One region of the Actinomadura sp. 3N508 genome, then DNA from elsewhere that is predicted to be linked to it. Evidence: riboswitches for the same ligand, from Rfam matches in the RefSeq annotation. Region 1 holds a riboswitch; the other holds the start of a gene.
What was found. A riboswitch is a leader RNA that binds a small molecule or an ion and turns the genes downstream of it on or off. The one in region 1 is predicted to bind cyclic di-AMP.
Positions count from the first base shown of each region.

Region 2: linked by a shared signal. The riboswitch ahead of ACH34S_RS26060 (glycoside hydrolase family 25 protein) and the one ahead of ACH34S_RS34130 (NlpC/P60 family protein) in region 1 are both predicted to bind cyclic di-AMP.

Region 1 covers NZ_JBIRAX010000012.1:74,215-79,606, forward strand. Annotated here, with positions in the region: gene ACH34S_RS34115 (NlpC/P60 family protein) at 1-689, shown strand, start outside; gene ACH34S_RS34120 (Mut7-C RNAse domain-containing protein) at 790-1,491, shown strand; gene ACH34S_RS34125 ((deoxy)nucleoside triphosphate pyrophosphohydrolase) at 1,516-1,905, shown strand; gene ACH34S_RS34130 (NlpC/P60 family protein) at 2,173-3,201, opposite strand; cyclic di-AMP (ydaO/yuaA leader) riboswitch at 3,209-3,344, opposite strand; gene typA (translational GTPase TypA) at 3,528-5,381, shown strand.
Region 2 covers NZ_JBIRAX010000007.1:374,466-379,857, reverse strand. Annotated here, with positions in the region: gene ACH34S_RS26085 (purine-cytosine permease family protein) at 1-219, opposite strand, end outside; gene ACH34S_RS26080 (FadR/GntR family transcriptional regulator) at 394-1,140, opposite strand; gene ACH34S_RS26075 (hypothetical protein) at 1,226-1,411, opposite strand; gene ACH34S_RS26070 (sensor histidine kinase) at 1,514-2,659, shown strand; gene ACH34S_RS26065 (response regulator) at 2,662-3,291, shown strand; cyclic di-AMP (ydaO/yuaA leader) riboswitch at 3,405-3,546, shown strand; gene ACH34S_RS26060 (glycoside hydrolase family 25 protein) at 3,609-4,355, shown strand; gene ACH34S_RS26055 (hypothetical protein) at 4,460-4,933, opposite strand; gene lhgO (L-2-hydroxyglutarate oxidase) at 5,103-5,392, shown strand, end outside.

The sequences.
Region 1 (5,392 bases):
CGACGTGGGACGCGTTCGCGGTCGACGGGAACAAGGACGGCAAGAAGGACCGCTACGACCCGGTGGACGCGATCCCGTCCGCCGCCGCGTACCTCAAGCACAACGGCGCCCCGCGCCGCATGCGGACCGCGATCTTCCAGTACAACCACTCCTGGGACTACGTGAACCTCGTCCTGGACTGGGCGAAGCGCTACGTGGGCGGCGACTTCAAGGTCGTCCAGGCCAACGGCATCGAGTGCGAGGACAACGACCTCCCGGCGAACGCGTCCGCCCTCGTCAAGCAGATCATCGCGTTCGCGATGGCGCAGCGCGGCAAGCCGTACGTGTTCGGCGCCAACGGCCCCGACGCGTGGGACTGCTCCAGCATCATCCAGGCCGCCTACCGGACGGTCGGCCTGAACATCCCGCGCACCACGTTCCAGCAGTGGCCCTTCGGCGTGAAGATCGCCAAGGGCAAGGAACAGCCCGGTGACCTGGTGTTCTTCAACTCCGGTCCGGGGACGTCGTCGAACAATCCAGGCCATGTCGGGATGGTGATCGGCGAGGGCAAGATGATCGTGGCGAGCTGCTCGACGTGCGTCCCCGCGATCGGCGTCAAGCCCTACAAGCGGTCCGACTGGATCGGGACGACGCGCCCGCTCGCACGCCCCGACCTGAAGAAGAAGGTCAACGAGCTGGCCGCCGAGTAGCCAACCGCCGCCGGGAAATACGGAGGGGATCCGGCGGGCGGCGTGGCATGCTGATCGCGTGGAGCCCGAGCTGACCATCCGAGTCGCCGACGAGCTGCTGATGTTCCTGCCGGCCGCGCGGCGCGAGCCGGTGAGCCGCGTGCCCGCCGACGGAACCTCGACGCTCGGGCATCTCGTGGAGTCGCTCGGCGTCCCGCTGCCCGAAGCGGGGCCGATGACCGTCGGCGGCGAGCCGGTCGCCCCGTCGACCCGTCCGGCCCCTGGCGCGGAGGTACTGGTGGCGGCCGTGCCGCGCCCGCAGCGCGTCCCGCTGGAGCCGGGCCAGGTCGCGCCGCGCTTCGTCCTCGACGTGCACCTCGGCACGCTGGCCCGCCGGATGCGCCTTCTCGGCCTCGACACCGCCTACCACAACGACATGGACGACCCGGCGCTGGTCGTCCAGGCGAACGAGGAGCGCCGCGTCCTGCTCACCCAGGACCGCGGCCTGCTCCGCCGCCGCGCGCTGTGGTTCGGCGCCTACGTCCGCGGCTCGCGCCCCGACGACCAGCTCCGCGACGTCCTGGACCGCTTCGCGCCCGCCCTGCGCCCCTGGACCCGTTGCACCGCCTGCAACGGTGAACTCGTCCAGGTAGACAAGCAGGAGATCGAGCGCGACCTGGAGGCGGGCACCCGCCGCAGCTACGACGTCTACGGCCGCTGCGCCGACTGCGGCCAGCTCTACTGGCGCGGCGCGCACGGCGGCCACCTGGAGAAGATCGTCCAAGAGGCGACGCGGCAGGTCGAGGCCGCCGCCGCGAAATAGCACCGAGAGGGGTTGGTCGGCATCGTGCTCGTGGTCGTTGGCGCGGCGATCATCCGTGACGGCCGGCTGCTGACCGCGCAGCGGGCCGAGCCGCCGCACATGGCGGGCGGCTGGGAACTGCCGGGCGGCAAGGTCGACCCGGGCGAGTCCGACGAGGACGCCCTGATCCGCGAGTGCCACGAGGAACTCGCCATCAAGGTCCGCCTGACCCGCAGGATCGGCACCGACTGGCACCTGAGCGAACGCGCCGTCCTCCGCGTCTGGACGGCCCGCATAGTCGAAGGCGAACCCCGCGCCCTAGAACACCTGGCCCTCCGCTGGCTCACCCAGAACGAGCTCTACGACGTCCCCTGGCTCCCAGGCGACCTCCCAGTAATAGATGCCCTAGCCACCCAGGGCCTCCTAGAGACCTGAACGTCTACTCGGGATAACGGCGCCCAGCCATCACCGCAACCCCGCAACAACCTCGACACTCGCGATCGCGTCCGAAGGCAGGTTCGAGCTTGCGAGAACCTGATCGCGCAGCGAGCCGCCAGGCGAGACGGAGCGATGCCAGCGATCGCGTGCTTTTCTCGACGATGGAGGGCCCCCAGGGCCCGAAGGAGGAGAGAAATGCAATAAACACAGCACGAGGCCCCTCCTACCGCGCCGCAGGAGGGGCCTCGTACGTTCTTGTGGCTCTTAGCCGATTCGGTTGGCTCCCGCGTAGTCGGAGCGGTCGGAGAGCTTGGAGATCTTCACCACGTCGCCGGTCTGCGGGGCGTGCAGGTACTTGCCGTCGGCCAGGTAGATGCCCATGTGGTGGAGGCCGGCGCCGAAGTAGACCAGATCGCCGGAGCGGAGTTCGCTTCGGGAGACCTTCGTCCCCAGGCCGTACAGGTCGCCCGTGTAGTGCGGCAGGCCGGGCTTGCCGACCTTGGTGTAGGCCCAGACGACCAGGCCGGAGCAGTCGAAGGAGTTCGGTCCTGCGGCGGCCCACACGTAGGGGGCGCCGAGTTTGGTGAGCGCCTTGCGGGCCATCTTGGCGGGGAGGCCGGAGCCCTTCACGGTGGCGCGCAGGCCGCTGCGCGGGTCGCGGACGTGCGTGGTGGTCAGCTTGTCGAGGCGCTTGGTGACTTCCGCCACCTTGGCCTTGGCGGCCTGGCGGGCCTTCTCCGCGTCCGCCGCCGCCCGCTCGACCTGGGCGATCTTCGCCTCGGCGGTGCGCTGGGCCGTGTCCGCCCGGTCGATCTGCTTCTGCAGGGCCTGGACGGCGGTCGTCTGGTTCTGCGCGAGGTAGGCGCGGTCGGACAGGCCCTCCGGGGAGCCGTTCGCGCCGAAGATCATGTCGGGGGAGCCGGACATGTAGTTCGCCGCGGCCAGCTGGCCGAGCCGCTCCCGGGCCGGCGCGGCCTGGACGCGCAGTGTCGCGGCCTGCTGTGCGGCGGCCTTCTGCGCCTTCTGCGCCTTGCCCAGCTCGACGCGCGTCTTGTTGTACCTCTCGGTGAGGATCTCGGCCTCTTCGTTCAGCGCGTCCAGGCTCTTGAGCAGGCCCTTCTCCGTCGTCGGAAGCGAGGATGGGGCCGGGGTCGGTGCGGCGGCGGGCAGGCCGCGTCCGGACGGCTGGGCGGCGTGCGCGACGGCGGGCGCGGTGGCGCCGAGGCCGATCAGGAGCATGGTCGCCGCGGCGGCGGGCGTGATACGGCGCCGCCGGTGGGGATCCGGTGCCAAGCCGGTGTTCTCCTCTCCTCGCGCGCCTACCGGGTTAGCTGACGGGTTCGGGCCAGGAGTCGCCCTACGACATGCGTCGATTCACCCCAGGGGTTATGGGTCCCCGGTTCTCCCGCGGTCGGGAGATTCGGCGCTCCGGCCGCAGCCCCGAGGGGATGGGGCTCCAGACGGCCGGACCTCGGGCACATTACAAAGGATCAGCAAAGTTGGCCAATCGGGGGTGGGGGACGCCGATCGCCCGGGATGGGTGGTATGCCGAGCCAAGTAGAATGGGGGCTGCCGTGTGTCAGCGGCGGATCCCGAACTCTCACGCAAGGCGAGCCCGCATGCCCATCTCCACGCGCGACGACCTCCGGAACGTCGCGATCGTCGCTCACGTCGACCACGGAAAGACGACGCTGGTCGACGCCATGCTCTGGCAGTCCGGCGCCTTCCGCGAGAACCAGGACGTCGACGACCGCGTGCTCGACTCCAACGACCTGGAGCGCGAGAAGGGGATCACCATCCTCGCGAAGAACACCGCGGTCAGGCACGGCGGGCTGACGATCAACATCATCGACACCCCCGGCCACGCCGACTTCGGCGGCGAGGTCGAGCGCGGGCTGTCGATGGTGGACGGCGTCGTCCTGCTGGTGGACGCCAGCGAGGGCCCCCTCCCGCAGACCCGGTTCGTGCTGCGCAAGGCCCTTGAGGCCAAGCTGCCGGTGATCCTGGTGGTGAACAAGACCGACCGTCCCGACGCCCGCATCGACGAGGTCGTGGACGAGACGTACGAGCTGTTCATGGACCTCGACGCCGACGAGGCCCAGATCGACTTCCCGATCGTGTACGCGTCCGGCCGGGCGGGGCGGGCCTCGCTCGACAAGCCCGCCGACGGCGAGATGCCCGCGAGCCCCGACCTGGAGCCGCTGTTCACGGTCATCACCGGCACGATCCCGGCGCCGGCCTACGACCCGGACGCCCCGCTCCAGGCCCACGTGACCAACCTCGACGCCTCCAGCTACCTCGGCCGGATCGCGCTCTGCCGCATCCACGCCGGAACGATCAAGAAGGGCCAGCAGGTCGCCTGGTTCCGGCACGACGGCAGCGTCGACCGCGTCAAGATCACCGAGCTGCTGATGACGGACGCGCTCGAGCGCAAGCCCGCCGAGGCGGCGGGCCCCGGCGACATCATCGCGATCGCCGGCATCCCCGACATCATGATCGGCGACACCATCGCCGACCCGGACGACCCGCGCCCGCTGCCGCTGATCACCGTGGACGAGCCCGCGATCTCGATGACCGTCGGCACCAACACCGGGCCGATGGCCGGCCGCGAGAAGGGCACCAAGGTCACCGCCCGGATGGTCAAGGACAGGCTCGACCGGGAGCTGGTCGGCAACGTGTCGATCCGGGTGCTGCCGACGGAGCGTCCCGACGCGTGGGAGGTGCAGGGTCGCGGCGAGCTGGCCCTCGCGATCCTCGTCGAGAACATGCGCCGCGAGGGCTACGAGCTGACGATCGGCAAGCCGCAGGTCGTGACGAAGATCATCGACGGGAAGAAGCACGAGCCGGTCGAGCGGCTCACCGTCGACATCCCCGAGGAGCACCTCGGCGCCGTCACGCAGCTCCTGGCCGTCCGCAAGGGCCGCATGGAGCACATGACGAACCACGGCACCGGCTGGATCCGGATGGAGTTCCTCGTCCCGGCGCGCGGCCTGATCGGGTTCCGCACCGAGTTCATGACCGAGACGCGCGGCACCGGCATGGCGCACCACGTGTTCGAGAGCTACGAGCCGTGGTTCGGGGAGCTGCGGACGCGCCCGTCCGGGTCGCTGGTCGCCGACCGCTCCGGTGCCGCCACCGCGTACGCGATCACGAACCTGCAGGACCGCGGCACGTTCTTCGTCGGGCCGACCACCGAGGTGTACGAGGGCATGATCGTCGGGGAGAACTCCCGGTCCGACGACATGGACGTCAACATCACCAAGGAGAAGAAGCTCACGAACATGCGCTCGTCCACCGGCGACGAGCTGGAGCGGCTCACCCCGCCCCGGCTGCTGTCGCTGGAGGAGGCGCTGGAGTTCTGCCGCGAGGACGAGTGCGTCGAGGTCACGCCGGGCGCCGTCCGCATCCGGAAGGTCGTCCTGGACGCCAAGGAGCGCGAACGCATGCGCGCCCGCTCCAAGCGCGCCAGCTGATCGGAGACAGC
Region 2 (5,392 bases), on a different contig from region 1:
GAGGGTCGCCTCCCACAGCGACATCCCGGCGGCGATCAGCGCACCGCTGATCACGATGGTGCCGGGGTTGACGACGAAGTTCAGGACCATGGCGAAGATGTCCCACCAGCGGACGGTCCGCAGCTCGTCCGGGACCACCTCGGCCCCGAACTGCTCGACCCGTTTCGGCTGGCGGTACCTCTTGGCAAGTGCGTCTTCGACGTGTTGTGAGTCCGTCATCTCCCCGCTCCCGCCCCTGGTCACATGTAATACATGTGCTGACCTTACCTATGTGGGTTGCGGGTGACAATGCCCACGGCACGCCGTTCACCTGCGACTTTAGGGTCGATGCCGGGAATGCCGAAACCGGCCGGTGCCGCGCACCGGCCGGTGAAAGGGGGCTGGCGGAAGGGCTCAGCCCTTGCCGGGAAGGTCCTCGTACCACTCGCGGATCGCCAGCATGTGCTTCTGCATGGCCTTGCGCGCCCGGGCCGCGTCCCGGCTCTTCAGCGCGGTCACGATGGCCTGGTGGTCGCGGATGGAGCGGGTGAGCTGGCCCTCGCGCGAGAACGTCGCGGGACGGGACTCGGTCATGACGTCGTTGAGCTCGCCGAGCAGCCGCGGCAGCAGCTCGCCGCCGGTGGCCCGCGCGATGGACAGGTGGAACTCCACGTCCAGCCGCGACACCTCGGCGAGGTTCGGCTTGTCCTGCGCGGCCGCAGCCTGGAAGACCTCCTGGGCCCGCTCGATCTCGGCCAGGCCCTCGTCGGTCGCGTGCTCGGCGACCTCGGCCGCGGCCAGCTCGTCGAGGGCGCCGCGGACCTTGTTCAGCTCGATGAGCTCGTCGCGGTGCAGCTCCAGGTACTTGGCGAACGGCTCGGCGTACTGCTCGTTGATGCTCTTGCGGACGAACGCGCCCCGCCCGTGCCGGATCTCGATGATCTTCATCGCCTCCAGGCCGGCGAGCGCCTCGCGCACGCTGACCCGGCTGACGCCGAACGTGTCGCACAGCACCCGCTCGGAGGGCAGCATGGCCCCGGCCGGGATGTCGCCGCGCTCGATCGCCCCCAGCAGCTGCTCGCGCACCTGCTGGGTCGGGCTCGTACGCTCGACCGCGGTGAACCCGCCCATGCCGGGGGACGCCTCGTACTTGGCGGTCATGACCTTCGCTCCTCCGCTGGGCGCGCCGCGACCTACGGACATGCGTCACTGGCGGCGAAAGCAGCATACCAGCACATGTGACATGTCAGGCCACTGCATTTCCAAGTCCCGGCCAACTTCGAGACAGGCCCTGGCCGGCGCCCGCGTCCAGCAGGTGGGCGACCACCTGCTGGTGGTTCGGGCCGCCGTCGCCGAGGATGATCGCCTCCAGCAGCGCGGTCCAGCCGAGGTCGTTCACGTGGTCGACCTTGATGGACGTCGTCCGCAGCACTTCCCGCACGTAGGCGGCGCGGCCGGATCAATCGATCGGCTGATGCGCGGCCCGCCGGGGCGGGCGAGGCTTGCGCCGATGCGGGACGGGGAGACAGGGGACGTGACCAGGACCGAAGGCCGGATCCGGCTGGCGATGCACGCCGGGTTCTTCCTGCTGCTGGCCGCGTCCGCGTCCCGGTTCGTGGCCGGGCACGGGCTGGACGGCGCCACGCCGCTGGTGCTCACGCTCACGGGGGTGCTCGGCGCCGGTTACGCGCTCGGCGTCGCCTTCTGGGACGCGCTCGGCCGCCACGGGCGCCTCGCCTGGCTGGGCGCCGTGGTCGCGTGCTGGCTGGCGCTGGTCGGCGCCGCCCCGAGCTTCGCCTGGTGCGCGGTCCCGCTGTTCTTCGCCGCGCTGCGGCTGCTGTCGCCGCGCGCCGCCATCGCCGCCGTCGTGGTGATCACCGGTGCGGTGATCTTCGCGGGCCTCTACCTCGCGGACCGCGTGGACCCGAGCCTGGTGCTCGCCCCGATCGCGGTCGCCGCGATGGCCGCCGTCATCTTCCTGGAGCTGCAGCGGCTCGTCGGCGAGCTCGTCCGCACCCGCGGCGAGCTGGCCGACACGCAGCGCGCGGCGGGCGTCCTGGAGGAGCGCGAACGGCTGTCCCGCGAGATCCACGACACGCTCGCGCAGGGCCTGGCCAGCATGGAGATCCTGCTCCAGGCGGCCGACCGGCAGTGGGACACCTCGCCGGCGGACGCCCGCCGCCATCTGCGGCAGGCCGCCGACGCCGCCGCCGCGAACCTTGACGAGGCGCGCCATTTCGTCTGGGCGCTGGCCCCGCCCGCGCTGGCGTCCGGGTCCCTGCTCGCGGCGCTCGGCGAGCTGGCCGGGGCCGGGCCGGAGGCGGGCCCGCGGGTACGGTTCCGGACGGAGGGGGACGAGTACCCGGTGGACGTCGAGGTGCAGGCCGTGCTGCTCCGCGTCGCGCAGGGCGCCGTCGCCAACGCGCGCGAGCACGCGGACGCGGCCACGATCATGATCACGCTGACCTTTCTCGACGACGCCGTGTCCCTGGACGTCGCCGACGACGGCACCGGGTTCGACCCCGGGGCGGCCGCGTCCGCCAGGGGACGCGGGTACGGGCTCCGCGCCATGCGGGACCGGCTCGCCGAGGTCGGCGGCTCCCTCGCGGTCGAGAGCGCCCCGGGCGCCGGGACGGTCATCGCCGCCACGGTCCCCCGTGAACGGGAGCACGGGGAGTGACCGTGGTCCGGGTGACGATCGTGGACGACCATCCCGTCGTCCGGGCCGGGCTGCGCGCCCTGCTCGGCGGCGAGCCGGACCTAGAGGTGGTCGCGGAGGCGGCGGACGGCGAGGAGGCGGTCCGGCTGGCCGGGGCCGTCCCGACCGACCTCGTCCTGATGGACCTGCAGCTCGGCGCGGGCATCGACGGCGTCGAGGCGACCCGCCGCATCCTCGCGCTGCCGGACCCGCCGCGTGTCCTCGTCCTCACCACCTACGACTCCGACGCCGACATCTCCCGCGCGATCGCGGTCGGCGCGGCGGGCTACCTGCTCAAGGCGGGCCCGCCGGACGAGCTGTTCCGCGGCATCCGCACGGCCGCGCGCGGCGAGACGGCGCTGTCGCCGGGGATCGCGTCCCGGCTGATGGACCGGATGCGCGAGCCCGCCCCGTCCCTCAGCCCCCGCGAGATCGAGATCCTCGAACTGCTGGCCGAGGGCCTGTCCAACCAGCGGATCGCGCGCCGCCTGTTCATCAGCGAGGCCACCGTCAAGACGCACCTGGTGCACATCTTCGCCAAGCTCGGCGTCGACACCCGCACGGCCGCCGTCACCGTGGCCGTCGAGCGGCGCCTCATCCGCCTCCCCGGCTGACCCGGGCCCGCCAACCGATGGGTCGATGCCCGTATCAACCCATCGGTTGATTTCGCCGTTCTCGTTTGCCGCCACCCATTTCCCGTGCTTAGTGTCCGCTGCACCGGCCGAAATCCGGCCGGACGCCGAATTCCCGAAAAAGGGAAGCCGGGGACCCAGGTTCGTTAGGGGTGAATCCGCTGGTCCGCCAGCGGTAGGGCCGTCTCCTGGCCCGAACCCGTCAGCTAACCCGGCAGGCGGAAAAGGAGAGGTGGACGCCGGTGCGAACGGGCATCCAGAAAACGATGAGAACGCGCGGCCGCCGCAGAATGCTGCTGATGGGTTCGGTGCTCGCCGCCGGGGTGATCACTCCCCTGGCCGTCACCGCAGGGACCGCGGACGCGCCCGAGACCGGCACCACGGCGGGGACCGCCGCCGCACCCGTCATCGAGAAGGCGGCCCCGCCCGAGGCGAAGGCAGAGGCGCCGCCCGCGGCCGGCGCCCGCCCTTATGGGGTGGACGTCTCGCACCACGACAAGGGATTCGACTGGAGCCGGCAGAAGCCCGGTTTCGGTATCGCTAAGGCCACCGAGGGCACCGCGCACAAGGACACGACCTTCACCCGCAACTGGACCCAGATCAAGCAGAACAGCCTGGTCAGGGGTGCCTACCATTACGGGCGTCCGCAGAACGATCCCGTCCGGGAGGCCGATCACTATCTCCGGGTGGTGACGTCCGCCGGGCTGGCGAAGGGCGACCTGCTCATCCTCGACCTGGAGACCACGGACGGCCGCTCGACGCGCGAGGTGAACGACTGGGCCAAACGCTGGCTGGAACGCGTCGAGCAGAAGACCGGCGTCAAGCCGATGTTCTACAGTTCCCGTTCCTTCGCGGAGGAGCACGGCAAGGGCCTCGGCGAATACCCGCTGTGGGTCGCGCACTATGGACGGTCTCCCGGCAAGGTCAGCGCGCCTTCGCCGTGGAAGCAGTGGACCATCCACCAGTACGCGGCCACCGACCACGACCACAACGTGTCCCGCCTGTCCGCCGACCAGCTCCGCCAGCTCGGCTACAAGGCCGCCTGACCTCTGAGGCCCGATGCGGGCGGTGGCGAAGAACCGCCGCCGCCCGCATCGCCATTTCCGGCAGGGCGTCACGGCCCAAAGAGCCGTGTCAACCATTCCCCCGGCTAGAGCCCCGTCAGGCATTCGGCCAGGCGGTCGATGACCGATGTCGAGTAGGCGCTGTCGGCGTCCGGGGTGACGATCGTGACCAGGAAGAGGTCCGTGCCGACGAGCGTGACCTCGTGGGGGGCGAATCCCAGGCCGTTGTCGCCGTACGGATTCTCCAGGACCCGGGCCCTGAGCCGTGGTACCCGGCAGGGCTCGAAGCTGATCATCAATGGGCCGGTGCCGGTGGGGGACAGGTGGTAGCCGTCCTCGTCCCACCTCTGGATCATCTCCTCGTCCTCGGCGACGAGCACTTCGGCCCGGCCGGTGGGGATCTCGCGGCCCGCGCCCCAGGGGCGGAAGGACGGGTCGTCCCCCGGCTCGACCGCGACGCGCAGGTCCGGCCGGTCCCGGTGCAGCCGGTCCAGGAAGCGTCGCACGGCGCGGGACGGGGATTGCGCGCAGACGAGCACGGTGTCGTATCCGGTGATCACCCTAGGATCCAACCCTGTTCCGGCGCCCGACGCGTCCCTTGGCATCTCGACCGCCGTCGTTTACGCACCCGGAATCCCGCCGCGGCTGCCCGCCGGGACACGCATCCCCGTCTGGCGGGACGGCACCCACCGCGTCCGGTGGCCGGAGGCCGCACGTCAGGATGGACGTATGGCTGACGAGATCACCGGCATCGTCGGGGCGGGCATCATCGGGCTGGCGCTCGGCCGGGAGATCGCCGCGCGCCGCCCGGGGACGCGCGTGGTCGTGCTGGAGAAAGAGGACCGCGTCGCCGTTCACCAGACCGGCCACAACTCCGGGGTCGTCCACGCGGGCATCTACTACAGGCCCGGCAGCCTCAAAGCGGAACTGTGCACGCGCGGCAAGGCCATGCTGCGCGAGTACTGCGCGGAGCGGCGGCTCCCCTACGACGAGTGCGGCAAGCTCGTCGTCGCCGTCGA